DNA from 2 places in the Lysinibacillus sp. genome. Region 2 is predicted to be linked to the other one. Evidence: riboswitches for the same ligand, from Rfam matches in the RefSeq annotation. Region 2 holds a riboswitch; the other holds the start of a gene.
What was found. A riboswitch is a leader RNA that binds a small molecule or an ion and turns the genes downstream of it on or off. The one in region 2 is predicted to bind glycine.
Positions count from the first base shown of each region.

Region 1: another riboswitch for glycine. It lies ahead of gcvT (glycine cleavage system aminomethyltransferase GcvT); the one in region 2 lies ahead of RT445_RS13060 (amino acid permease).

Region 1 covers NZ_DAMDAY010000133.1:373-11,287, reverse strand. The annotation lists gene RT445_RS20440 (DUF2626 family protein) at 1-179, opposite strand, end outside; gene RT445_RS20435 (helix-turn-helix transcriptional regulator) at 299-1,009, opposite strand; gene comGA (competence type IV pilus ATPase ComGA) at 1,336-2,355, shown strand; gene comGB (competence type IV pilus assembly protein ComGB) at 2,330-3,403, shown strand; gene comGC (competence type IV pilus major pilin ComGC) at 3,414-3,752, shown strand; gene comGD (competence type IV pilus minor pilin ComGD) at 3,752-4,189, shown strand; gene RT445_RS20410 (hypothetical protein) at 4,182-4,499, shown strand; gene comGF (competence type IV pilus minor pilin ComGF) at 4,492-4,917, shown strand; gene RT445_RS20400 (hypothetical protein) at 4,934-5,095, shown strand; gene RT445_RS20395 (shikimate kinase) at 5,116-5,631, shown strand; glycine riboswitch at 5,776-5,867, shown strand; gene gcvT (glycine cleavage system aminomethyltransferase GcvT) at 6,129-7,232, shown strand; gene gcvPA (aminomethyl-transferring glycine dehydrogenase subunit GcvPA) at 7,258-8,604, shown strand; gene gcvPB (aminomethyl-transferring glycine dehydrogenase subunit GcvPB) at 8,597-10,060, shown strand; partial or broken gene RT445_RS23725 (hypothetical protein) at 10,701-10,894, shown strand.
Region 2 covers NZ_DAMDAY010000057.1:5,078-24,224, forward strand. The annotation lists gene comX (competence pheromone ComX) at 234-392, shown strand; gene RT445_RS13030 (ATP-binding protein) at 449-2,719, shown strand; gene RT445_RS13035 (hypothetical protein) at 2,995-5,865, shown strand; gene RT445_RS13040 (hypothetical protein) at 6,027-7,328, shown strand; gene RT445_RS13045 (MFS transporter) at 7,647-8,870, shown strand; gene RT445_RS13050 (M20 family metallopeptidase) at 8,888-10,303, shown strand; gene RT445_RS13055 (glutaminase) at 10,386-11,357, shown strand; gene RT445_RS13060 (amino acid permease) at 11,401-12,741, opposite strand; glycine riboswitch at 12,905-12,981, opposite strand; gene RT445_RS13065 (hypothetical protein) at 13,339-13,584, shown strand; gene RT445_RS13070 (rhodanese-like domain-containing protein) at 14,055-14,441, opposite strand; gene RT445_RS13075 (lipoate--protein ligase family protein) at 14,647-15,477, shown strand; gene RT445_RS13080 (vitamin B12-dependent ribonucleotide reductase) at 15,678-18,248, shown strand; gene RT445_RS13085 (Nif3-like dinuclear metal center hexameric protein) at 18,398-19,147, shown strand, end outside.

The DNA of each region.
Region 1 (10,915 bases), on a different contig from region 2:
GTTAAATATGCTCCGAAAATGTACATGTACATACGTTCTGAAAGGTTTAAGAAGCCTAATAATAAGAATAAACCTGTATTACCTAAGAATAATAGCGATACCTCGTTCATACCACCAAGGTAGAACATAACGGCAAAAATACCTGTCCAGAATGCCATAACTTTATACATATTATCCATGAAGATTTCCCCTCCTTTTGCCCACGACACAATAATCTCTTACTCATTATAAATGATATGAAAGGTGTCTGTAAACTGGAACTTCTCCGATCTTTGTGACAAACAAATGGATTTTTAAACTAGTGATCGATTTCTGTCACGTTTATTTCATATTTACATAAATCACAATTATGTATCATACTTTCAACTTGCACAAGTTCATTATTAGAAAATAGAGCATCTAATTGTCCTTTTAAATAGGATTCATGTAATGAACAAACAATTTCAGAATGTGCTGTCAGTTGCTCCTGGAATGGACAATTAAAAATGGAGAATATCACTTTTTTTCCAAGTTCAGTTTGTTGAATTTGTGGAATATAGCCGATTAATGCGGCATTGTCAGTTAATAACTGAAGCTTTTCATCGAAGGAAAGAGAATTATTTAATGTCATTTCAGCACTGATATAATTTTTCATTTGCTGGTAGCCGTCTTGGTAGCTAATTTCTTGACACTTCGTTAACGCAGATGGTCCGACATCTTGAATTAATTGAATCGTCCATTTTAATAAACGATCTTCGTCACGTCTAGGAAATGTTAGTGATACACCTTTCTCTGAAGCTTTATAAACTCGTCCAGGTCTTCCACCTTTACCTGTTTTTACATAATCAGCAGAAATAATATTGATTTCCGAAAGTTTCGTTAAATGAAGTCTGGCAACGTTTGGATGGATACCAAATTGATCAGCTATATGTTGTACTGTGACTGTTTTTTTCTCTTGCAACATATACTCATAAATAGAGTATCTTGTTTCATCAGCAAGTGTACTCGTAATTTTCAATGGATGGATCATGTGTTTCACCTCTTTAAGTTTTTATAAAAATTATGTTCATCTACCAAGTGTTAGGAAAATAATCATGTTGATTCTATTATATTGTATTATTGAAAAAGATACATTCATTTTGGCATAAATATTAATTTTTTCATGTATTTATGTTCCTTTTTAGTGGAAAATTGCATTTTATCCACACTTTTATAGCAAAAAACATAATTGATAGTAAAATGTATAACAAGTTTTTATTTTCAGAAAAGGGCTTTTCTCGTGCACTTTTCCTCTTTATACTAGGAAATAACGAATAGAGCGGTCATATTCGAATGAACTAGAAGAGAGGTGCATATATGCAGAGTTTTGAAACAGTTGTTGAACAAAGATGTGAGCAACTTTTACTAAAGGCTTATCATTTTGGTGCATCCGATTTATTACTCGTTCCAAGCAATACAACATATCGGATCTATTTTCGAAAATATGATAAGCTTCTTCAAGCTGGCGAGCTTCCGATCGATCTTGCGGAGAGAATGATCTCCTACTATAAATTTCTTGCGGAATTAGATATTAGTGAGCGACGAAAACCTCAAAGTGGCTCCTTTCAAAAAGCGATGGAGCAAAATCCATACGCCTTTCGTGTTTCTACATTACCTTCCGTCTTTTTAAAAGAAAGCTTAATTATCCGTTTACTTCTCCAAAATCATGCATTCCCACTAACTTCCTTAAGTTTTTCCAAAAGTGCAGCACATCAATTAATGGAGCTTGTGCAAAGCCAACAAGGTCTTTTGTTTTTTACGGGGGCAACAGGCTCTGGCAAATCTACTTCACTTTATTCCTTACTTCACTATTGCTCAACAGAATTAAATCGACATGTGATTTCCTTAGAAGATCCTGTAGAAAATAGCCAAGCAAATCTACTTCAGATCCAGGTAAATGAGCGAGCAGGCGTTACATATGCTACGGGATTAAAAGCCATTTTACGCCACTCACCTGATGTGATTATGATTGGTGAAATACGGGATAAAGAAACAGCGAAAATTGCTATTCAAGCGTCTTTAACAGGACATTTAGTTGTCTCCACAATTCATGCAAAAGATTCAATTAGCTGTCTTTATCGATTAATGGACTTAGGTGTGACAATAGAGGAACTTCGCCAAACCGTTATCGGAATTGTGGCGCAAAAACTTTTACAGGTGTCAGCTATACATGATGAACGACGTGCAGTCTTTGAAATTTTACATGATATACATCTAACAAGAGCCATTATGGCTATTAAAGAACAGGGGAACTATGAGCTTCCATATAACCTCACATTAATGGGGCAAAAAGAACTAGTGGAGAGACGTTATGCAGCTACAAACATACATCGATAAATTTATGTTTTATTACAATAGAGCTACAAAATGGAGATTAAGGGAGCAGGCACAATTTTTTAATCGTTTATGTGTGCTATTGCAGGAAGGTTATTTATTACCACAAGCTATTTCAATGCTACTACCTCATCATATTAAGGCCCATGAGGACATTCAGCAGCAAATTGATGAAAAACTTAGGCAAGGAGTAGGTGTTACAGGGATACTTGAAACATTACAGCTTGCTAAACATTATTTAATGTCAGTCACAGTTGCAGAAAATAATGGCCATATGATAGAAGCTTTACAGGGTGTGGCTAAGCAGATAACGGTAAGTGAGAAGACAAAGAAAAAACTAATGAAGCTTCTTGTCTATCCAGTAACACTTATCTTATTTTTACTATTGTTATTTTTTGTGTTTCGAACAATTTTCTTGCCAAATATCGAGAGGATGGTTGTTAGCCGAACGAATGAATCAGGCGAATCAAGTATTGCTTTATCCAACATGTTATTACATGTTCCAGATATCGTCATTCTTACGATAGTCATAATAACAGGTAGCTTATTAATTTTTCACCTCTATCTCAAACGACAGTCCATTGCCTACCAACTATCAATATTATTAAAAATTCCCTTCATTCAATTTTATATCAGGTTAGCTTTGACAAGACAATTTGCTGCTTATTTAGGAAGTTTGCTGCAAAGTGGATTTTCATTACAAGCAAGTCTCCAATTGCTTGAGGATCAACAACTACAACCTTTTCTTCAAATTCTTTCGCAACGTATTAAAGAAAGAGTCATTTTTGGTGAGTCCTTAACACAAGCGGTTATCGTGATGGCTGTTTTCCAGAAGGATTTCCCGGTTTTTGTAGAGCACGGCGAGCAAAGCGGTTATTTAGGAAAAGAATTAGTATTGTACAGTGAATTATTAATGGAAAAACAAGAGCAACTTTTGCAAAAAATACTAGCGTTTGTGCAACCAACCTTCTTTATCCTCATTGCTATATGTATTGTCGCAGCCTATGTCAGTTTATTATTACCAATCTATCATATGATTGAATTAGTTTAGGAGGAAAAAAATGAAACGTATCAATCGGCAAGCTGGTTTCACTTTAATCGAAATGCTAATTGTCTTATTAATCATATCGATCCTTATTCTGATTACTATTCCAAATGTTACAAAGCATTTTGCCACAATAGATAAGAAGGGCTGTGCAGCTTATATCTCTATGGTGCAAGGTCAGGTAGAGGCCTATCGTGTAGATTTTATGGCCTATCCTACATTAGACGATTTAGTTGCAGAAGGTTATTTAAAAGAAAATGAAACGACATGCCCGAATAAAGAGGAAATTAAGATTACAAGTGACGGAGAGGTGCGTCCAGCTAATGCTAGCTTGGAGACTGGGTCTAATAGCTGATGATCGGTAATAAAAATGGTGGTTTTACGCTTCTCGAGATCCTTATTGTCTTATTTCTTATCATGAGTTTAACAGCGATCGTTAGTAAATTTTCATTCAAATTAGCGGAAATGAAGGAATTAGAACGATTTTTTACGCAAATGCAACTCGATATTCAATATATACAGACGTACAGCATGAGCCAACGCCAATATATCGCCTTGAAAATGGAAAGTTCAACGAATCGTTATGTCATTCAAAAAGATTTTTATACGACTTTATATGAACGTCCTTTTCCTAAAGGGGTTGAGTTTTTACCTGCAGAGAGTTCGATTCATACACTTATTTATAATTACAATGGGAACGTTATGTCAGCCGGCACCATTGCCTTTAAAACATCTTGGGGAAAGAAAAAAGTAATCATAACGATAGGGAGAGGGAGAGCTAGGATTGAATGAGTCAGGCTATTCATTTGCGGAAACTATTTTAGCTATGGGTATTTTTACATTACTTTGCACATCATTATTACCCATTACCTATACAATGAAGACAAATCTACTGAATAAAAAACTAGAGGTGATTGCAGCTGAAACTGCCTATGAGGGCATAAAACAATATCAAGCAAAGCAACAAACAGAAGGCACTAGAACGATTGAACAAGTTGATTACCATTGGATATTTGATGGACAGGACGTTTGTGTTCGATTTCAAAATACACGTGAGCTACGTCAAAAATGTATCAACGTCAATGGTGAAGCTCATGGATGACAAGGGCTATACATTATTAGAAGCCATGTTTCAATTAGTTGTTTTTGTGCTAATTTCTCATCTTTTTGTCCTCGTCATATTATGGTTTGCTGAAATGAAATCAACGGTGTTATCGGATGAACAAACAAAATGGGAACTATTTGTCTCTGATTTAAATCATGCTCTACAAGATGTTTCTACATTTTCAGTTCGTGCAGATTACAAAAGAATGACTTTTCAAACAGCAAATACACTGCATCATATTGATTGTTATTCGAATATTATTCGTGAACAAGTAAACGGTGGACATGTTCCTATGCTAATAGGACTCAATCGATGTCAATTTAACTATACAGAAAATATGCTGACAGTAGCTGTCGAAATGGCTAGTGGTGTTCAAAAGGAGCGGAGCTTCTATGTGCCAATTATTGAAAAATGACAGAGGGGCTATTTTTTTGATCGCAATTGCATTATTATTTTTTGTAACTACTTTTGTTCTTGCGTATTGTATGTCTTATGAAATGCAGTTACGAACATATGATGGGCTAGAAAAATTGAATGTTCGAGCTACGATAAATTTATTAGGACAAATTTTGTCAGACAGTGTAGAATCGTAGTTATAAGAAGGTGATTCGAATTGCGAAAAATATATTTAGTTGGGTTTATGGGTAGTGGAAAGAGTGCGTTAGGAAGACGTTTAAGCTATTTATTAAAGATGCCATATTATGATATGGATCATGAGATCGTGCGTCAGCAGGGGATGACAATTCCACAGATTTTTGAAAAATACGGAGAGGCCCGCTTTCGGGAAATAGAAACAGAATTTTTAAAAAATTTCCGAAATGAGGCATGTATTATTTCCACAGGTGGTGGCGTTGCCATAAATGCTGAAAATCGAAAAATTATGAGACGTAGTGGATTAGTATTTTTTCTAGATGCGTCTTTTGAAGATATTTATAAACGAATACAGCATGATCCAAACAGACCCATTGTACAGAGCTCAACAAAGGAAGAATTAGAAAGTCTGTATCATTACAGAAGAAAGTTTTATCGTGATGCAGGACATATCCAAGTACTGACAGAAGGCAGAACGATTCGCCAAATTCTAGAGTATTTAGTATTTCAAGTGAAAAGATTAAAAAACGAACGATAATACAATTTTATTAAAATAATGTTCGTATTTTATTATCTTTTAAAAAATGATTGCCTTTTCAATGCATTTAATGTTAGGATATAGACAAATAAGTAACTAAATGTTCATTGAATACTAAATAGTACCAAGATCTATCTTGGGCGGATGATTGTGCGGGGAGAGCGCGTATAGACGCCACCGAAGGAGCAAGTAGTAATGGCTATGAATCTCTCAGGTAAAAGGACTCGTACAAGACGCAACTCTGGAGAGAGCTGTAGTATAACAATAACAGCCACCAAAGGGGAAAGCCGACTAATTGGCAATGGTAAAAGCATTGCGAGCTAGTCTGGTGTAACTTTCAGGTGCAAGGACAGAGAATCCCGAAAAGGGGTTCGTCTGTCTTTTTTTATGTCTACAAGTATATATGCGAGCAAGAAAGCGCATGGACTGTACTACTACAAAAAGCAGACGAACTACTACTAGTAAAAATGTAATTAACAATAAGGGGGCAAAAAAGAATGGCGAACGAATTAAAACGTACACCTCTATTTGAAGAATATGCGAAGTACGGTGCGAAAACGGTTGACTTCGGTGGATGGGAATTGCCTGTTCAATTCTCTTCTATTAAGGAAGAACATGATGCAGTGCGTCATCGTGCAGGGTTATTTGATGTATCACATATGGGTGAAATTTTAGTCACTGGTCCAGATGCATTAGAATTTTTACAAAATCTTTTGTCAAATGATGTGTCAAAAATAGTGGCGGGCCAAGCACAATACACAGCTATGTGCTATGAAAATGGTGGCGTTGTTGATGATTTATTAACCTATAAATTAGCGGACAATCACTATTTATTATGTGTTAATGCAGCAAATATCGAAAAGGACTATGATTGGATGATGGAAAATCAACATCAATATGATGTGACGATTGATAACCAATCAGATGCCTATGCACAAATTGCACTTCAAGGTCCGTTAGCAGAAGAAGTGCTGCAATCTTTAACTTCAACTGATGTGAGTGCCATTAAATTTTTCCGCTTCCAAGAGGATGTTGAAGTGGCAGGCCATAAAGTATTAGTTTCTCGTAGTGGCTACACAGGTGAAGATGGCTTTGAATTATATGGTGCTCCAGAAGATATTAAAGCACTATGGGGAAAAATTTTAGAGGCAGGTCAGGATAAAGGCGTTGTCCCTGCAGGTCTTGGTTGTCGTGATACACTTCGTTTTGAAGCGGGGCTCCCACTATATGGTCAAGAGCTATCAGCAACAATTTCTCCACTTGAGGCAGGTATTGGCTTTGCTGTGAAATTAAATAAAGAAGACTTTATCGGTCACGAAGCATTAGTAGCACAAAAGGAAAATGGTCTTCCTCGTAAACTGGTAGGAATTGAAATGATCGATAAAGGAATTCCACGCCATGGTTACAAAGTGTTGAAGGATGGTAAGGAAATTGGTGAAGTAACAACGGGCACACAGCTTCCTTCATCTAAACGTAATGTTGGTCACGCGTTAATTGACAGTCAATTCGCAACAATCGGAACTGAGCTAGAAATCGAAATTCGTGGTAAGCACTTAAAGGTAATCACAGTAGAAACACCGTTTTACAAGCGTTCAAAATAATAGTTGAAAAGAGGGACCTACATTTATGAAACATCGTTATTTACCAATGACGGAGCAAGATCAAAAAGAAATGTTAGACGTAATCGGTGTATCCTCAGTAGATGAATTATTCGAGGATATTCCAGAGAAAGTACGTTTTAAAGGCCTTTATGACATTAAGGAAGCAAAATCAGAGTCTGCTTTATTAAAAGAATTAACGGCACTTGCCGCAAAAAATAAGGACACAAATGCTAATGTATCATTTTTAGGTGCAGGCGTTTACAACCACTATAAACCAGTCATCGTGGATCATGTTATTTCTCGTTCAGAGTTCTATACAGCTTATACGCCATATCAACCGGAGATTTCACAAGGTGAGCTACAAGCAATCTTTGAATTCCAAACAATGATTGCTGAGCTAACAGGTATGGATCTCGCTAACTCTTCAATGTATGACGGTGGTACAGCATTAGCAGAGGCAGGTATGCTGGCAGCTGGTCATACACGTCGTAAGAAAATTTTAGTGTCTGAAACAGTGCACCCAGAATATCGTGATGTTGTGGCTACATATGCCTATGGTCAATCGATCGAAATCGTGACAATTCCACAAAAAGATGGCGTGACAGATGTGGATGCATTAAAAGAGATGATTGATGACAACACAGCAGCTGTTATTGCTCAATATCCAAACTTCTTTGGTCAAGTAGAAGATATTCAAGTCATCGGGGATATTGCTCATGAAGCAAAAAGCTTGTTTGTGGTATCTTCTAATCCACTGGCATTAGGCATTTTAACACCTCCTGGTAAACTAGGTGCGGATATTTGTGTAGGGGATGCGCAAGTTTTCGGTATTTCTGAAGCATTCGGTGGACCACACTGTGGTTTCTTTGCCGTAACAACAAAATTAATGCGTAAGGTTCCAGGCCGTCTTGTTGGTGAAACAGTAGATGGTGAAGGTCGTCGTGGTTATGTATTAACATTACAAGCACGTGAACAGCATATCCGTCGTGATAAAGCGACATCTAATATTTGTTCGAACCAAGCTCTTCTTGCACTTGCAGCTTCTGTAGCCATGACAGCTCTAGGTAAACAAGGCATTCGTGAAATGGCAACACAAAATATTGCGAAAACACGTTATGCGAAAAATGCCTTTGAAGCAGCAGGCTTTACAGTAGCATTCCAAGGTGCCCACTTCAACGAAATCGTTGTGAAAACGAATAAATGTGTGAAGGAAATCAATAAAGGCTTAATTGCAAAAGGGATTATCGGTGGATATCCATTAGGTCAAAATTATGACTCTCTTAAAAATCATGTGCTAATAGCAGTTACTGAATTACGCACAAAAGAAGAAATTGATGCACTAGTTGCAGAAATGGGGGCTCTTAATGCATAACGAAAATCAATCACTCATTTTTGAAATTTCAAAAGAAGGTCGTGTTGGCTATAGCTTAGAGGCACTTGATGTACCAGAAGTAGACCTAGCAGATTTATTACCTGCAAACTTAGTTCGTGCTGAAGCGGCAGAATTACCTGAAGTGTCTGAGCTTGATATTATGCGTCATTACACGGCACTTTCTCGGAGAAACCACGGAGTAGACTCTGGCTTCTATCCGCTTGGCTCTTGTACGATGAAATACAATCCGAAAATTAACGAAACAGTTGCACGTCTTTCAGGCTTTGCCAATGTTCACCCATTACAGGATGAATCAACAGCACAAGGTGCAATGGAGCTTCTCTATGATTTACAAACTTCTTTAGTAGAAATTACAGGAATGGATGAAGTGACATTACAACCAGCAGCAGGTGCTCACGGTGAATGGACAGCATTAATGATGATTCGTGCATTCCATGAAGCAAATGGTGAGGGACACCGTAATAAAGTCATTGTTCCTGACTCAGCACATGGTACTAACCCAGCATCGGCAACAGTAGCAGGTTTTGAAACAATTACTGTTAAATCGGATGAGAATGGTCTAGTAGATATTGAAGATCTTCGTAAAGTAGTAGGTTCTGATACAGCTGCTTTAATGCTAACAAACCCGAATACACTTGGTTTATTTGAAGAAAACATTATTGAAATGGCAGAGCTAATTCACTCTGTAGGCGGTAAAGTGTACTATGATGGTGCGAACTTAAATGCCGTAATGAGTAAAGCACGTCCTGGCGACATGGGCTTTGACTGCGTACATTTAAATCTGCACAAAACATTTACAGGTCCACACGGTGGCGGTGGTCCGGGTTCCGGCCCAGTAGGCGTAAAAGCAGACTTAATTCCATTCCTACCAAAACCAGTATTAGTTAGAACTGAAGAAGGCACATATCACTTCGACTACGATCGTCCACAATCAATCGGACGCGTAAAACCTTACTATGGTAACTTTGGTATCAACGTTCGTGCTTATACGTACATTCGTACAATGGGTCCAGATGGCTTAAAAGCTGTTACAGAATATGCAGTCCTAAACGCCAACTACATGATGCGTCGTTTAGAGCCATTCTATGATCTTCCATATAACCGTCACTGTAAACATGAATTTGTGTTATCTGGTCGCCGTCAAAAGAAACAAGGCGTTCGTACATTAGATATCGCAAAACGTCTGTTAGACTTTGGCTACCATCCACCAACAACATACTTCCCATTAAATGTGGAAGAGGCGTTAATGATTGAGCCAACTGAAACAGAATCTAAAGAAACGTTAGATGCATTCTGTGATGTAATGATTCAAATTGCGAAAGAAGCAGAAGAAAATCCATCGATTGTACAAGAAGCACCACATACAACAGTCGTATCTCGTTTAGACGAAACACGCGCTGCTCGTACACCAGTGCTTCGTTATCAAAAGGCATAGTCTACAAAACCGTTCACGTTCATGTGAGCGGTTTTTTTGCACCTTTTAGGGAGGATGACGAGATATAAAGCCGAAGAAAAAAGTGATTGATTACTACTTTACGACTTTTGCGCAGAAACTAATAAAAGGAGAGCAAGGTATTCGATTATTTTGTTTAGATGCAACTTTACAAAGGATAAAAGGGTGAAGTTGTAAATGAAGAAGAAGTACAAATGCTTAAAGAACTATCTTATGTAGATTCATTCTAAAAGACTAATATAACTACATTTTTAATACTTTTTATTCATTTTTCCTATATAGAAGATTATTTTAAAAAACAGCTTTGGGCCTAAGAGCAATTGAACCATTAGTTGTTTTTTTGTAAAAAAATAGGATAATTCCATTATTCACTGAAAAAATATCATAATTATTACTATGTAACATTTTTACTAAACATACTTTAAATTGTTTTTAATGACAATATCTTCTATAGAAAATATTGACATTAATTTTTGGTGTTGTATAGTTACTTTTGTGATACATACTATCATTAGTGATTTTCGTATAAAAAATGCATAAAAATAGAAATTAGAGTTTCTAGTACATAGTTTAGCCTCATATTGATTTCATTGTAAATTTTTTTCTTAAATGTTTATATATTGTTTATATTTATAAAGCTAGAAGTCTAGCGATGGAAGAGGATGGATTCGATTCTATTTACAAAACACAGGTGAGTACGTATATGAAAGAATTTTACGCTTCCAATCAGGTGACTTTAAGCATGAAAATATCGTTCGTTTCTTTAGCAATAATCCAAGCAGTCAAAAAAGTAAATGGCTGAATGATAAAGGTAATGATTACAAAAGGGACAAGTGC
Region 2 (19,147 bases):
CTTTGGAATGGGCTTTTTTAGGTGGGTTCTATGTCTTTTCTTGGAGAAATAAAGCTAAATTATTACATATTCTATTAATTATTTGTATTTTTTAGAAAATTATGTTGAATTATTGGAGAGTGGTAGTATAATAAAATTATAGTTACAAATTTGGTTAATAATTCCTTTGTTTAAAGAGTTTTTAGCAAATTATGTAATTATAAATTAAAACTAATGAAATGAGGCGATATTTTATGATTAACATGATTCAATATTTAGAGCAAAATCCGTCGTTGGTAACATTGTTAAAAGAAAAAAAAGCTTCTTTAATTGGTGTAACAGATCTTGAACAAAAAGCAATTTTGGATTCGTTTGATGAAGATGTATGTTTAGAAAATCGTGTTTGGTATTAAAACATAAAAAAAATAAATGGTTTGGGCTTGCTATAGGTATCTATTTAATTTTAGGGATGTACCTACTTAATGTTACTTATAGCAAACCCTTTTTAAATATTGAGTTAGAAAAAATAAATAATAATTGGACAATAACGGATTCCTATTATAAAAATTGGGCAACAAAGCATCAAATTACACCTGGGGATATTGTTTTAAATGTTGATGATGTGAAAATAAATAATTTATCTTATATATCCTTTGATTCAGCCATTAGGGCAGCAAAAGAATTAACGATCCAAAAGCCTGATGGAAAAATAATCTCTATACAAATAAAAAATCTTGATATACCTCAGCAATTTTACTATTTATTGATAATACCGGCATGTTACTATGCTTTGACATTATTTATTACGGTATATTTATATTTTAAAAAAATAAATCAACACCTTACCAATTTACTAATATTATTTATTCTAAGTGTTTCTTTAGCATATGTGAGTATTGGTGCTTCAGGGCGTTTAGATAGTATAGGTATGATTATTAACCGTAGTAGTATGCTATTATGTTTAGTAATTCTGTTACTTTTTTTAGAAAATTATTTTGCGTTTTTAAAGATAAAATGGCTCTTTATAAAAAAACTAAAAGTATTTTTTTTATTTCCTGTTTTAGCGATTGCGTTTAGTGTTTTCAGTATTTTTTATCCATCAATCAACCCTATTCTATCTGAAATTGTGCTATGGGTATTTTTTCTATTATTAATATTAAATCTTGGAATATTGATTGTAGGTTATTTTAAGTATAAATTATCTCAACTAAAGATATTGTTAATGAGTATCATTATTCCATTTTTGCCCTTTCTACTTTTCTATGCATTACCCCAAATCTTATTCAATACACAATTACTCTCTGCTGATATTTGTTCATTATTTCTAATGCTTATTCCATTCAGCTTTATATTTACACAACTTACTGAGCGTATTTTTGATATGGAGTATTTCATTTCTCGATTACGTTATTATTTTAATTTTTCTTTTGCTTTTACACTATGGCTGTTATTGGGGCTGTATTGGCTTACGGATCTTTCGATTACACGCATGACGGAGATTTTCTTTTTCGCTTTTCTCTCGTTAATGGCCCTGTTTTACATGAAGGAGCGGATTGATTATCGTAAGCGGAAAATCCTTTTCTCTACGAAAGGGGACTACATTCATCGCTTGTATACTACCGTTGATAGTATAGGTCGAGTGGTCAAAATCGAAGATCTATTGGAGAAATTTGTGCAGGAGGTTGTGCTCCAGCTTGAAATGGAAAGTGTTTATGTTCTGACCTATGATTTTCAAACACATCAGGTGACGTTAACGAATAAATCGAAGGAATACACGCAACATCAAATTGATGAGGTCCTTGTCGAGCGTTTAGGGCTAGGGGATATTAAAAAAACAGATCATTTCTATATCGCCTTTATTCATCAAGATGCGAATTATAAACGAATCCTTGTTGTTGACCATAATAAATCGATTTATCTAAAGGATGAGGAGTTGTTATGGCTTGAATTGTTATTGCTCTATTTAAACAATTTTATTGAAAATACGAAAATGGTTGAGGAGCTTTTAAATCAGTTAAAGCATATGAAAGAGGCTGATAATCGACAACTACCGTGGCTCAATAAATTACTTTGGCTACGCTTCGAGGAAGAAAAATATCAACTTGCTCAGGAACTTCATGATACGATTTTACAGGAACAGCTTCATATTGCGAGAGAAATGGATGTCCTTATGCATACAAAGGAAAAAGAGGAGATCCCAGCGAGACTCATAAAGCTGCATGAACATATGGTAACTTCCTTGAATGATTTAAGGGGCTACTGTGAAAATTTAAAGCCACCACTTCTCGATACGTTAGGATTAAATGCCGCCCTTGAAAAACTGATTCAAAAAATTCATAAACGAGCAAATTTTGTGTTGGTTTATACGATTGATCGGCTTTATTTAGAGGATGAACGGTTAAACTTAATGATTTATCGCTTGTTCCAAGAATTGTTAAACAATGCTCTAAAACATTCCAATGCGAATACCGTTGAAATCTATTTATTAGGCACCGAAGAAGGTTTTGAAATTTTGTATACCGATGATGGGGTAGGCTGTAATATAGATGACATTCTACTTGCGGATTCTATGGGCATTCAAGGTATGCAAGAGAGGGTTCAGGCTTTTAATGGGAAATTCGCCTTAGATAGCAAAGTAGGTGAAGGACTAACCATTCGTATACAAGTTAGTGAAACCAATCAAACGCATCCTTATACGTATAGTACGCTGAACCGGCCAACTTATATGATACGAGGATAACCAAATGAGGTGTAAGCACATAGGTATATACTTATTTAAACCTTTTAATCTCTTCGTAGAGGCTACGAATGCGGATTAGAAGGCTTTTGTTTTTTGATATCTTTTACTCTTTGAGAGGGTTGATCAAAAATAAAATATTATCATCAAAAAAATATTGTTTTATAAGAGTAGAATAGAGAGAAAATACACTTTTTACAATTATTTCTCCAGAACAAAGGAAATTATAGCAGCAAGACCGATATAATTCATTAGAAGGATTAAGGAGGTCAATAGATTTGAATAAGAAATTATTTTTAACAGCAGCAGCCGTTCCAGTAGCACTCATTGTACCAGCTGTAGCAAATGCAGCAGAAACGGTTTCGATTAGTGGTGAAAATATTGTCAATGGAACATTAACAGTTGAGCAATTACCTAATAATGCAGTGGTCAATCTCTATCAATGGTATTACCTAGAGGACATTACGAGTGAAGATAGTTCAAATTCAGTAACAAATAAGCCGATTTCTGGCGCAACTTCGCGATCATTTAAAGTGCCAGTTGAAGCAGCTGGAAAATCAATCTTTGTAGAAGCAACTACAATTGACGGTAAAAAGTTTCAAAGTGAGCCACGTGATATAAAAGCATTAGACTTGGACATCACTATTCCAACGTTGGAGGGTCATTCCTCTTCCAGTTTTGTAGCACCTGGTGAAACGGTGAAAGTAGCTGGCGTTTCTGTTACAGATAAGGGTGGTGCCAAACTACAAAGTGACCAAATTACATATAGTTATCAATGGTTTTATAAGCTTGGCGATAATTCCTTCACAATTATTGAAGGTGCCGCTGGGAGTACATATACAATTCCAAAGGACGCCATTGAAAAAGGCATCAAGGATATTAGCGTCACTGTTAAAGCAAAAGTAGGTCTTTCTTTTGTGGAATCTAAACTTTCAAATACCATTACTGTATCGACCGTACCTACTGATACGTTAACAAATGAAATTAAAGCATTACTAATCCATGATAATAAATACAATGTATCAGATTTTGAATCATTCGAAGCCAAAATAAAGGAATTAGAAAGTAAGTATCAAGCTTTATCGGCACCAGCAAAAGCAAATGTGTCCAATTATGATGTTCTAAAGAGAGCCCTCGCTGATGTGGCACTACTCAATAAATTAGAAGAAAAAGTAGATAAATTACAGGACGTGAATGGAAAGGATCGACCTAAATATATTCAAGAGATGGAAGAGGCCTATAATAAGCTTGATCAGCTACAACGCAGCTTAGATGCGAATGAAGTCCTCTATACGAACATTAAAAATTTATTAAATGAGCCAAATGATCTGGAGGAAATTTCAGAAGTTCGACGATTAAATCAAGCTATTGTTCATTTACTATCCTACGAAAATTCTCTTGCACAATATGTACCTTCAGATAAGGATACCCTAAAAGCGTTAGTGACTAGCATTGAAGAGGATATCGCAAAGTTATCCCCAAATTATCGTGGGGCAATTCAAAATCAAGCTATTTTAACAGAAGCTAAATCAGATATTAAAAAAGTGGAGCAATTTATTAAATCCTTTGATAAATTATCGACAGACAATACACCGAATAAGCAAGTTACAGTGGCGAAGTCCATTCGATCTGCCTATGAAAAATTGACGTATAAGCAATTAAAATTAGTATCAGACAAGTATGTACAGCTTTTAGCGACAGCGGAAAGTGCTGAAGTGAGTCAAATTGCCGCATTAAATCATGATATAGAGAGCTATATTGGCGATGATATCTATCCAATCAATCCATCAGCTAGCTCATGGCAGAGTCATGTCAATAATGTCAATCGTATGATTAAAGAATATAAGAGCTTAACGAAAACATCGGCAGCTCAAATTGTTGGCTATGACAGTCTTGTTACTTTACAAAAAGATTTAAAAGCAGCTGAAAAAGTGATAAAAGATATGGACGCTTATCAAAAATTATCTCGAACAGCTGGCGTGACAGAAAGTAAACTGAATTCAAGCTATACGAGTGCTCTCAAAGCTTATAATAAGCTTACGACTTTACAACAGTCCCTTGTCTATAATGCCGATGACTTTTTACTGAATACGCCTAAGGTTTCAATTGATGACAATGGTAAAGTGCCTGCTGATAAGGCTGCTGCGGAAGCATTGAAGGCCGAAATAGCTAAATTTGCAGATGTCACTACCTTTACATTCAAACAATTAGAATCCGCAACTGATAAAGCGTCAGAAACGTATAAAAGTCTATCGTCAGGTGCAAGAAAATATGTGACGAATTATTATTTATTAACAGCAGCAAAGAAGGATATTTCAGGTGTGAAATCATTCCATAAAAAAGTCCAGACAGCTAGAGAAGAAACAGATGCTGCTAAACAAGCTAAAAAAATTGAAACAGTGCAAAAAGCGTATGCTAAATTACCTTCGAATCAACAACATTTAGCAAAAGAGCAATATGAGGCTTTATTAAATAATCAAATTATTGATGAAAATGCGCCGAATATTACACAGCTAAATCATGATATTGCAAGCATTTTAGCAAATGATCTTTATACAGTTTCCATTGATAGAATTAAAAATCTATCGACACAGTATAGTAGCCTTAGCTCAAGTGATAAAAAATTAATTACAAATTATGATATTTTAAAAGCAGCATTGGCGGATGTCAAAAAGGTAGAATCCTTTATGAAGACTTATGAGAAATCGATTAATAATAATCCAAGTACAGTCATCAAGGCATTTGAAAAGCTGACGTCTAAACAAGTGAGCCTGATTGATGCTGCGACTAGACAGTTGATTATTGATAAGCAGAAAGGGCAACAGCAAACAAATGAAAGTGCTTTGCTGTTAATTGAGTCTATCAATTCTCTAGTTGTAAAAGGTGAATATATAGCTGGGTTAGAGGAAAAAGTGAAAGAAATTCGTGCGATTTATGATCAATTAAGTGCTACTGATCAGAAGATCGTAAAAAATTATTCGAAGCTGACACAGGCGGAAGGGGATTTGAAAAAGGTAGCAGACGTTCATGCTCTATACGTTCCAGTGGATGGAGATGAGAAGGCTCGCAAAGCATGGCAAACTGCCTATGGTAAGCTTTCAAAGAAATTAGAGTTACTTTATAACAACATGTATCCAACTGAACAATAATAATTACTACAAGAAGCCCCGATGGATTTTCGGGGCTTTCTTTATAGATAAAGTCATTATTATTTGTCTAGTAAATTCAATGTTCGCTATACTATGTACTACAGAGAATGAAATTTTTTACATAAACGATTGTAGTTTCACAAAGAAGGTAGGAACAAAAGATGTATAAAATAGGTGTTGTTGGTCCCGCTAAATCGGTTGAGAGAATTATTGCGTTAGCACGGGAAATTGAACAGGATATGGAGTTTATTCCGTATATTTATGAAGTGGCGACGGAAACAAAGCATCTTGTCGAGACCTATAATCAGGATGTGGATTTCTGGCTATTTTCTGGCTACATCCCCTATAAGCTTGCCAGTCAAACGAATGTTTCCAAGGATAAATTGACTCATATTATTTTTTCCGAAGCAGCCATTTATCGGGGCTTTTTAGAGCAGTCCTATCAACAAAAAAAGTTTATTGAAAATGTCAGTATCGACATCATCCCATCGCCTTCCCAAATGGCGTCAGAGAGTCTTGCGGAAATTCAGCATAATGTCCATCACATGTATTTAAAGGAATTTGATGTGGCTGTTAATCCACAAGAGCTATTTGATTTCCACTATGATCTCTGGCAGGCGGGCAAAATCGATTTTGCGATTACTTGCTATCCTTCTGTTGATGAAGAGCTGAAAAAACGAGGTGTGCCGTCTTATTGGGTTTCACCGACCAAAACGGAAATTTACCATACCGTTCAGCTTTTTACAGAAAAAATCAAAACGTCCTATTATAAAGAGACCCAAATTGGTGCAGTTATGCTGGAAATAAAGGACTTCGATTCATTAAAAGAAAGAATGAAGCAAGGGTACCGTATACAGTATTTAGAATTGCGCATAAAGGAAAACCTGCTTCAGCTCTGTGAACAAATTGATGGCTCACTGATTGAAGAAGGGAATGGAAAGTATACTATTTTTAGTACAAGGGGAGCCATTGAAGGACAAATCCAATTTTTACAGGAAAAAATGTATCAGCTGTCCATTGAAATGGAAGCGAAGGTAACAGCAGGCATTGGTTTTGCTCAAACGGTGTTCAATGCTGAATTACATGCTCATCGAGGATTAAGACAGACGAAGGAAAATGAAGCGGTAGATATTGTTATGATTCAGGATGATGGAACAATTATTGAATCCGTAGGGAATGTAGAAGAACTTACGTATTCCTATCGAGCAGAAGACCCTTTTATTTTAGAAAAACTAAAAAAAGGTAATATTAGTGTAAAAACGTACATGAAAATTTATGCGCTTGTGCAGAAAATGCACTGGAAGCATTTTACGACAAAGGATTTAGCGACACAGCTTCAGATGAGTGAAAGAAATGCCCAACGAATCGTGGCAGATTTATGTGGAGTGGATTTAGCGAGAATTTGTGGAGAAGAATTACAGCATACTCGTGGTAGGCCGATAAAAATGTATCAGCTTGTTTAAAAATAATGAAGATGTCCCAAGCCAAAAATGGTTTGGGGCTTTTTTTGTCCTTTAAAAACTGATTTATCAAGGAATTGTGAACCTTTTAAAGAGATGAATGTTCGTTTACAAAGACGATTATCTATTAGAAATTTTCAAAAAAATATTGTTTTTTCATAGAAGTTTGATTATTATACGAATATATAACGAAAATGTCGGTATATAAAAGGGGTTTTATTTTACTAGATATTACAAGGGGGCAAAGATCATTAAGGAAAAAAAGCAGTGAAGTAGAGACTGCAATGTTAGAGAATGTTTTGAGATATGGGAGGGATATGAATGTTAACAAATGAAGTAACTAAAAAATCTAGAAATGTTATCCTTGCGCTATTATTTTTGGGCTGGTCTTTAGGAAACTTAGACCGTTACATTATGAACTATGCAGTTGTTTCAATTACAGGTGATTTGCAATTAGATGCATCCTCTACGGGTATTATTTTAAGCGCTTTCTTTTTAGGCTATGCCATTATGCAAATACCAGGTGGCTGGCTTGCTGATAAATTTGGCGCAAAACGAATCTTACTGTTGGCTGTTATTATGTGGTCTATTTTCACCGGTCTAACAGCAATTGCTTGGTCATTAACGGCTATGATTGTGATTCGCTTTTTATTTGGCATCGGAGAGGGTGGATTTCAGCCAGCGAGCTCTAAGATTATTGCGACGATTTTCCCGAAAGAAGAAAGAGGAAGAGCCATGTCCATCATGCTTACTTCTGGAGGGATTGTATCATTAATTGTGCCGCTGCTAGCTGCTTATTTATTAGGAACGATAGGTTGGCGCATGATGTTTATTATTATCGGGTCGATTGGAGCGATTATTGCCTTATTATACTGGAAGTATATTCAGCTTCCGAAGGCTGAAATAGTAGAAGAAGCTGGGACAAATCATCCTACTACAAAGGTAAATTTTAAAGAATTATTGAAAACACCACTTATGTGGAATTTGATCATTGCATATTTTTGTATTTATGCAGTGAACTGGGGATTAGTTTCTTGGATTCCTACGTATCTTCAGAAAAATCGTGGATTGGATTTAATGTCCATTGGCTGGGCACAAACAATTCCTGCTATTACAACGATTATCGGTGTGTATGGCAGCGGATTTATTATTGATAAGCTACCAAGAGGAATGGAAAAGGTACTAGGGTCCATATCCTGTGCAGTTATCGGCATATTATTGTATTTAATGTTTACGGCCAAAACAGTGACGTTATTTATTGGTTATCAAACAGTTGTTTCGATCTTTATTGCGTTCGTCATTACGTTATTACCTGTTATCGTACTGAAGAAATTACCTTCTTCAATTACAGGTTCGGCAATGGGTATCGCCAATACAGGTGGACAGTTAGCAGGTTTTGTCACACCTATGGCCATTGGCTTTATGGTAGATGCTTTTAATGGTTCGTTTGATGCGGCATTTTGGATGTTAATTGGCTTTGCGCTCATCTGTATTGTGTCCATTGTCACGCTTAATGACCAAAAAGGGACTTTATTGAAAGCATAAAAATTGGAGGGACTTTAATGAGTTTTCACGAAAAAATTTCGACATTAATTGAAGCAAAACAAGAAGCTAGTGTGGCATTAAGTGATGCTATATGGGCTGTACCAGAGCTTCATTTTCAAGAAAAAAAATCAATGCACTATATGAAAGAGGCGCTAGAAAAAGAGGGTTTTCAAACCGAAGTGGGTGTTGCTGGACTTAGTACAGCTCTGATAGGGACGTTTGGTTCTGGAAAGCCTGTCATTGCCTTTTTAGGGGAATATGACGCACTTCCTGGTTTGAGTCAAAAAGGTGGCGCTACACAACATGAACCTATTGAAAATGGAGGAAGCGGTCATGGCTGTGGGCATAATTTATTAGGAACTGGAGCCTTTGCTGCTGCTGTGGCAGTGAAAGATTATCTTGAGCAGCATAATCAATCAGCAACCATTCGATTTTACGGCTGTCCTGCCGAGGAAAATGGTTCAGGTAAAGCGTATATGGCAAAAGCTGGACTTTTTGATGATGTTGATATTGCGATTTCTTGGCATCCAGGTACATTTTCTACTGTAATGACTTGTAGCTCTCTAGCAAACTATGCTGCTACTTTTAAGTTTACTGGGAAAAGTGCACATGCAGCAGCAGCACCACATCTTGGACGAAGTGCTTTAGATGCTGTTGAGCTGATGAATGTTGGGGTAAACTACTTACGAGAACATATCATTCCAGAAGCTCGTGTGCATTACGCCATCACAAACTCTGGTGGAACTTCACCGAATGTAGTACAACCCTATGCAGAGGTAACCTATCTCGTTAGAGCCCCTAAAAAACAACAAGTACAAGAGATTTATCAGCGCGTTGAAAATATTGCAAAAGGTGCAACGCTTATGACAGGTACGTCGCTTGACATTGATTTTGAGGGTGCTGCTTCAAATCTCATTACAAATAAAACACTTTATGATGTAATGTATCAACAAATACTTGAAATTGGTATGCCAGACTATACAATAGAGGATGAGCAGTACGCACAGGCAATTTTTAATACATTTACACCTGAAGTACAAGCTTCTTCGTTAGTAGGTTTGCGTAAAGAAGATGTTAAGCGTTTACAAGGAAAAGTCATTGCGAATCACGTCCCAGACATGCTCCCTGAATTTATTATGGGTGGCTCAACAGATGTTGGAGATGTCAGCTGGAAAGTACCAACCGTACAATGTACAACCGTATGTATGGCATTAGGTACACCGTTGCATACATGGCAGGTTGTTTCACAGGGGGTTATGCCAATTGCGCATAAAGGTATGCTACAAGCGGCTAAAATCATGGCTTGTACAGCTATCGCATTACTTGATAATCCAGCATTAATTGAAGAAGCAAAAAAAGAATGGCAAGAACGTCTTGATGGAGAGACATATATATCTTTAATTCCGGAGGGAACACAGCCTCCAAAGCTATAAAAGGATAGCGATCTAGATAGAGTCTTCATAGGAGAACTATGAAGGCTCTGTTTTTGCCTCATTTTGAAAGGAGAACACATCAATGTCAACACAAGCTAATCATCATGAACATGATCAACTAGTGGCACAATGGGTGACACAATTTCGTCCTGCTGCAAAAGAGGGACAATGTGCTAGTTATATTCCAGCCTTAGCCAAAAAAGACCCGAATCAATTAGGTATTGCGATTATTGGAAATGATGGCCGCGAAATCAAAGCAGGAGATACAGCAGAATTATTTACGCTTCAAAGTGTCTCCAAAGTTATTACATTTATTTTAGCCTGTATGGATCGAGGAGTACCTTATGTGTTAGAAAGAGTAGATGTGGAACCGACAGGAGATACCTTTAACTCGATTATTCGCTTGGAAAGCCATCAGCCAGGAAAACCTTTTAATCCAATGATTAATGCAGGGGCTATTACAGTGTCCTCTTTGCTCGCGGGGAGTTCGCCACAAGAGAAGGTCACAAAGATTCTAGCATTTTTAGAACAAATCATCGGCAAGCAATTAAGTATTAATGAAGAGGTATTTCAATCGGAATGGCAAACAGCTAATCGAAATCGAGCATTAGCCTATTATTTAATGGACTCTGGTTTCCTTGATTGTCCAGTAGAGGCGGCACTTGAGGTCTACCTGAAGCAATGTGCGATTGAGGTTAATGTCTCAGATTTAGCCATGATTGGTTTAGTCATCGCCAATGACGGCTATCATCCACTTTTAAAGAAACAGCTTTTTCCTAAACAAGTGGCAAAATTAGCGAAGGCCTTGATGGTGACATGTGGTATGTACAATGCTTCAGGAAAATTTGCAGCATTTATTGGCCTACCTGCTAAAAGTGGTGTGTCAGGTGCAATCCTAACAGCCGTTCCAGGACATGCTGGCTTGCATTCACCGTTCCCCGCTGGCTGTGGTATAGGTATTTATGGACCAGCTATCGATTCAATCGGCAATAGTGTCGCTGGTGTACAATTACTCAAGCATTTAGCGACGGAATGGGACATGACAATTTTTTAACAAGTGGAAGATGGCTTCAGGGTAGTCTGAAGCCATCTTCTTTTTATTTTTTTCTTTTGATTTTATAAATAATCAATAGCGCGATAAACCAAATTGGTGTTAACAGCAGTGCTGTACGCGTAGCCTCAGAAATCAACATGACAATAAGTAAAAATGCGAAAAATGCAAGAATGACATAGTTGATAAATGGTGTTAGTGGTGCTTTAAAGTTTGATGCTTCATGTAAAGCACGATTTTTTCGTTTATAGATGATGTGAGAAATAACAATAATGCTCCATACCCATATAAAACAAATTGCACTAATCGTCGTCACAATACTAAAGGCATTCTCTGGCATCAGCTTACTTAGCAATGCACCTACTGATACAACAACAGCAGACACAACGAGTGCGTTACTTGGAACACTGTTTTTGTTCAGTTTTGCAAACGCAGGAGAAGCTTGTTTATTGTTACCAAGATTAAAGAGCATTCGACTTGTAGAGAATAAACCACTATTACCAGCTGAAGCGGCAGAAGTGAGTACAACAAAATTTATAATACCAGCAGCAATTGGAATTCCTGCTAATGTAAATACTTGGACAAAAGGACTGTTTTCGGCAGACATTTCATACCATGGATTGATACATAAAATAACAAATAATGCTCCTACATAAAAGAGTAAAATACGGAATGGAATTTTATTAATGGCAGACGGAATATTTTTTTGAGGATCTGCTGTCTCAGCAGCTGAAACCCCGACTAATTCTACACCAACGAATGCAAAAACAACCATTTGAAAGGCCATTAAAAAGCCATATAACCCATTTGGGAACACCCCACCATGTGCCCAAAGGTTTTCCACAGAAACTGGCCCAGAGCTAGTATGAAAGCCTGTCACTAACATAATAAGTCCGATAATGATAAGAGCTACAATAGTAATGACTTTAATGATGGCAAACCAAAATTCTAGCTCCCCAAAAAGCTTAACTGTTAATAAATTCAGTAGTAATAATAATACTAAGCAACCAATGGCTGGCACCCACTGTGGGATATCAAACCAATATTGTGTATAAACCCCTACAGCAATAATATCTGCCATGGCCGTCATAATCCAACAGAACCAGTATGTCCAGCCTGTTACATAGCCAGCCCAGGGTCCTATGTATTCAGATGCAAAATCCGTAAATGATGTGTAGCCCGCGTTAGATAGTAACAGTTCGCCTAATGCGCGCATGACAAAAAATAGTGCGGTACCGACAATTAAATAGGCTAAAATGATGGAAGGTCCTGCAAGGGCAATGGCTTTCCCTGAGCCTAAAAATAAACCAGTGCCAATCGTTCCACCAATGGCAATAAGCTGCACATGGCGATTTTTTAAATCACGTTTTAATTGTTGCTGTTCCACGTTAATCCCCCTCAAAGATGCGTAAAAACTATGACTGGAAAAATAAAAAAGAGACTAGTTGTGACACTAGTCTCGGAAAAACGTCAGAATAACAAATACCATTTATTCGCAAATATTTCATGAAATCTTTTAACATTCATGTGGCTTCGCTTATAAAAGCTGCTATTACTCCTCTGTCCTTTTGCCTGAGATAGTGAACCCTTCGGCGACGCATTGTGCGCTCTCTCCAGAACTGCTCCTGCTATAGTTTGATCCATAGCATTCATAGCTTATTAACTTTCTAATCAATTGTTATTGTAAGATATTATACATCCTATCAGTGCACGTAAAATAATTCAACAATAAATTTTAACTATTTTCAGAAAAATAGAAGAATGGGTTACTAAATGGGAAATCTCTGACGAAAAATAGGAATTCTAGACATAGAAGATTTAGTAAGGAGAATTGCTAAAAAAGGGGAGACACTTTTAGTGGAAGCTTGCATAGGGAGAGAAGCAAGCAGGCAAAACGGTATAGTTCGCTCCAAAGAGTGGTGAGGTCACCCCTTCTGTTGGGAAGGCACTTGAAAGTGGGGGAGCTCCGCTCTGAAGGAAGGCAATGTACTCAATATTGTCGAGAAACTACTCAAAGCCGGGGGAAGTGATCAATCTGGAGAGTGAACCGCTCAAAGGAAGAGTGAATCCGCTCCAAAAGAGTTGCAAAGTGATCATTATGTGTGAAGAACCGCTCCAAACTGCTGTCGAAGCGATCATTCTGGAGGGAGAGCCGCTCCAAAAGGGTAGCGAAGTGATCATTGTGTGTGAAGAACCGCTCATAGGAAGAGTGAACCCGCTCCAAAAGTAGCGAAAAGCGCTCAATATGATGTGAGAACCGCTCCAAAAGTGTAGCAAAGTGCTCATTGTGTGTGAAGAACCGCTCAAAATTGATATCGAAGTGATCATTCTACAGGGAGGACCGCTCACATGAAGAGTGAACCCGCTCCAAAAGGGTAGCAAAGTGCTCAATCTGTAGGAAGAGCCGCTCCAAATTGATGTCAAAGTGATCATTCATCATGCAGAGCCGCTCAACTAAGATTGCAAAGTATCAGTCTCTAGTAAGGACCAATTTACAGTGTGGTATCATTAGGGAAAATGGGCTATAGGTTACCCCTTTTTGTTGGGTTTTTTTCTGGTCCAAATGCAGGATTAAAGACTGGTTGAAACGAGAGCTAGTATTTAATGATTTGCAATAGATATAATATAGTAGAAACTCTGAATTTTTTAAAAAAGAAGTCGTCTCATAGTTCTTTGAGACGACTTTTTTTCATGAGAGTATTAATATTTTTTTGCTTTTATTTTACCAGTCCAAGTTTTAAAACCGCCTTGAAGTTGGTAAATTTGGTTGTACCCACGTTTTTTAAGAAATAATGCAGCACGTGAGCTACGGCCTGTATTTTGACAGTATAGATATACTGGTAAATCTGGGCGGATTTCTTTATAACGTTGACGAAGTGTTGTAGAAGGAACATTACGTGCACCAAGAATGTGACCTGCATCAAATTCTTTTTGTTCACGGACATCGATTAGCTGTGCTTTACGATAGCCTTCTATGAATTGCTCTTGTGTTAAGTTGGTTACGGCTTTTTTTAGTCGTAGTGCATTAATACCAATATATGCAATGATAACTACTAAAACGACACCGATTGTGATAAGTATGTCCAAGATTTTCTTACCCCTTTCTATCTTCTCTATTATTATAAAAGATGCGCTAGCGATAGTCCAATGAGTTTGATAAAATTAACTAGGTTGTGGCAAATTCGTCTATTTTGTTACAAAAGCATATCGAGCAACCGTAGAGTAATTTTTGTTAAGGTTGAACCACAGGTGGGGCCTGAGGGATCATTTTATATTTGTAGGAGATGAACATATGACAACTTGGTATTTTTTAAATTCAGGGAAATGTAGTCCTTCTTTTAATATGGCGCTAGATGAAGCATTACTTGATTGGCATAGTGAGGGGTTAATTCCACCAGTGATCCGTTTTTATGAGTGGGAACCTGCGACACTATCAATTGGTTATTTTCAACAAGCCAAAAGAGACATTAATTTAGATGCTGTTCGAGAACAAGGTTTAGGTTTTGTCCGTCGACCAACTGGTGGACGAGCTGTCCTGCATGAACATGAGCTAACATATAGCGTCATTGTTACTGAAAGTTATCCGAATATGCCAGAGTCTGTGACAGAAGCATACCGTGTATTAAGTGAGGGAATATTGCAAGGTTTCCACAACCTAGGAATGGATGCCTATTTTAGTGTTCCTGATACAGAGGAGAAAAGAGCTGACTTAAAGAGTCCGAAAAGTGCTGTTTGCTTTGATGCACCAAGCTGGTATGAACTTGTCGTTGAAGGGAAAAAAATAGCGGGAAGTGCCCAAACACGTCAAAAAGGTGTTATTTTACAGCATGGCGCCATTTTATTAGATTTAGATCAAGAGAAATTATTATCGGTATTTAATTTCTCAAGCGAGGAAGCAAAGGATCGTATGCGTAGAAAGCTGCCAGAAAAGGCAGTCGCGATTAATAGTCTTGTCAAAGAGCCAGTGACAGTTGAGCAATGTGTGACAGCTTTTCGAGATGGCTTTGCAAAATCGTTGCAAATTGATTTAAAACCATTTACACTTTCAGAGGAGCAATTAGAATATGTCCATGCATTAGAAGAAAAAAAATATGCATGTGACGAGTGGAACTTTAAAAAGTAAAAAATGGTATGGAAAAAATATTTTTTTACGTTCAATCCTAGTTATAACAAGTAGTTCTGAATCTATTTAAAAAAGCAAGAGTTGAATTAAAAAACTATATATAGTATCTTTTTTTAAGACATATACACAATATGTAGTGTTTAATAACACATGATATTGTGTATTTATTTTGTAATGAAGAAAACAAGGGAGGCAAAATGATGGTACTCACAAATCATCAACCCGATGTAAACAAACAATTTGAGCAATTAAACAAAGATATTGAACAATTTTCACAGGTTCACCCAGTAACACCTGACATGCATATCACACATAAAGGTGTATCAAGACTTGTCATGATCGATCGCTACTCGTTTAAAGACACGGAAAAGAAAACACTAAAAGCTGGTGATTTTGTTGTTTTAACGGTAAAAGCTGATCCAAAATTCCCTGCACGAGGTTTAGGGACAATTCAAAAGCTGGACATGGCTACAAAAACAGCAGATATTTTGATTGAGGAAGATTATCGTAGCGCATTAGACGATCCGCAAGAGCAGGAAACGGGTGTGATTACACGTTCAATTGACGTGCTAGAAAAGCCTCTTGAAATATTTTATGAACAAATCGCAAAACGAAATGCAACGGGCCTTGCCGCTGTTGAAAAAACACCAGAAAAACGTCAAGAATGGTTTGAAAAATTTTATGAGCAATTAGTATCCTTGAAATTCATTCCAGCTGGACGAGTGATTTATGGAGCTGGATCTGAAACTGATGTAACCTTCTTTAACTGTTACGTTATGCCATTTGTCGCTGACTCTCGTGAAGGTATCAGTGATCACCGTAAGCAAGTTATGGAGATTATGAGCCGCGGTGGTGGTGTTGGAACAAATGGTTCAACATTACGCCCACGTAACACGCTAGCACGTGGTGTAAACGGTAAATCATCTGGCTCAGTTTCTTGGTTAGATGATATTGCTAAATTGACACATCTTGTAGAGCAAGGTGGATCACGTCGTGGAGCACAAATGATTATGCTAGCAGATTGGCATCCAGATATTGTGGAATTTATTATTTCGAAAATGCAAAATCCACGTATTCTGCGTTATTTAATTGAAAATACGACAGATGAATCAATCATTCGACTAGCAAAAGAAAAATTAAACTTTAAACCTCTTTCTATGCAGGAAGAAGCGATGTATCAAGGCATCGTGAACTACAAAAATATAGAAGGCTTAGGTGGATTCGATACAGCGATTATACGTGAAGCTGAAAATAAGTTACGTGATGGTGGTACTTATACAGTTCATAATCCTGAGTTTTTAACAGGTGCGAACATTTCCGTAACATTAACAAAAGAATTTATGGAAGCCGTTGAAAATGATGCTGACTTTGAGCTTCGCTTCCCAGCTGTAGAGGAATATACAAAAGAAGAAATGAACATTTACAACACGGAATGGCATAAAGTTGGCGATGTTCGTGAATGGGAGAAAATGGGCTATAAAGTCCGCACATACCGTACAATTAAAGCAAAAGAATTATGGAATTTAATTAATGTTTGTGCAACTTACTCTGCAGAGCCAGGTATTTTCTTCATCGACAATGCAAATGACATGACAAATGCCAAAGCATATGGACAAAGTGTTGTAGCGACAAACCCATGTGGCGAACAACCACTTGCACCATATTCTGTGTGTAACTTAGCTGCTGTGAATTTAGCACAGTTTGCAAATAAAGAAAATCAATCAGTTGATTACGAAGCACTACGTGAAACAGTACGTGTAGGCGTTCGTATGCAGGATAATGTAATTGATGCAACACCTTACTTCTTAGAAGAAAACCGTGTACAAGCACTAGGCGAGCGTCGTGTAGGTTTAGGGGTAATGGGCTTAGCAGATTTACTTATTTATTGCGAGAAAGAATACGGTTCAGAAGCAGGCAATGCTTTAGTCGATGAAATCTTTAAAACCATTGCTGAAACAGCATATGAGGCGTCTACAGAGCTTGCTAAAGAACGTGGTAGCTTCCCATTCTTAGTAGGTGCTACTGACGAAGAAACAGCTCGTTTACGTAAAGCCTTTACAGAGACAGGCTATATGCAAAAAATGCCTGCTCACATTAAAGAGCAAATTTTAGCAACAGGTATTCGAAACTCACATTTATTAACTGTTGCGCCGACCGGTTCAACGGGAACAATGGTAGGTGTGGCAACAGGTCTTGAGCCTTACTTCTCCTTCACGTACTACCGTTCTGGTCGTTTAGGTAAATTCATTGAAGTGAAAGCTGAAATTGTCCAAGAATATTTAGAGCGTCATCCAGAAGTAAATGAGCAAGAGCTTCCAGAATGGTTCGTTACAGCGATGGAGCTAAAACCAGAAGCACATGCTGATGTTCAATGTATTATTCAAAAATGGATTGATTCATCTATTTCTAAAACTGTAAACGCACCAAAAGGCTATACAGTACAGCAAGTTGAAAAAGTGTACGAGCGACTATATAAAGGTGGCGCTAAAGGCGGTACGGTCTATGTTGATGGTAGCCGTGATTCACAAGTACTTACACTAAAAGCTGAAGAAAATGATATGGATCAACTTTCATTTGAAGAGGAATTAGTAGAAGAACATACAAAACGTCCGGTCGTATTAGTAGATACGATTCAAGCGTTAGAGTCAACAACTGTAATTGGCTCTGACGTAGGGAATACATGCCCTGTATGCCGTAAAGGCACAGTCGAAGAAATGGGCGGCTGTAATACATGCACAAACTGTGGCGCACAGTTAAAATGCGGTCTATAAATTAGATATAAAATCAGTTGTACCTTTTTACCCCTTTAGATAAGATAATCTAAAGGGGTATTTTTTGTTTCAAATGGAAATATTTTGTTTAGCGATTTAGGAACGAATTTTTGAATACAGAAAAGATGATTGAGGGGGTATGTAAGTAAATGGATGTTTCACAAATTGTAGAAAAAATTAATGAACTTTTTAATGTGAAAAATAAGAAAATCTATGCTAGTGAATCTGGGATTACATACAAGGCAGATAAAAAAATAAAAAAAATAGGATACTGTGTTAACCTAACCCTTGAAACAATAGAGGAAGCAAGAATTCAAGGCGTTGATATGATGTTGACACATCATGATGCTTGGGAGGAACTATATGGATTGAAAGACGCATGCATCGAAAAACTAGCGGAGTATGGTATAAGTCACTACTATAATCACTTACCGCTCGATGACTGTCATTTTGGAACAAATGATAGTTTATTAAAAAAATTGAACTTAAAAAATATGAAAAGAACCCACGAATGGGAAGGATTATATTTTGGTAGAATCGCTGAATACGATAAAGAAATTGAATTTCATGAATTCGTATCAAAAATTGAAAACGTACTTGAAGAACCCGTTAGATTTTGGCGGTTCAATGACAAAAAGGTGAAACGAGTGGGCTTAGTCTGTGGTAATGGAGCATCAACAGCTTGTCTTAAGGAAGCCGTTGAACATAAGTGTGATACATACATTACAGGTGAAAGTAATTTGTATACGATTCAATATGCTCAGTTTAAAGGAATAAATCTAATTATCGGAAGTCATACTTTCACAGAATTACCTGGAATTGAAAGTTTAGCATTGAAATTGAAGGCCAATAATAAAGATCTTGAAATAGTGAGACTTAACGAATTCCATCATGAAGCG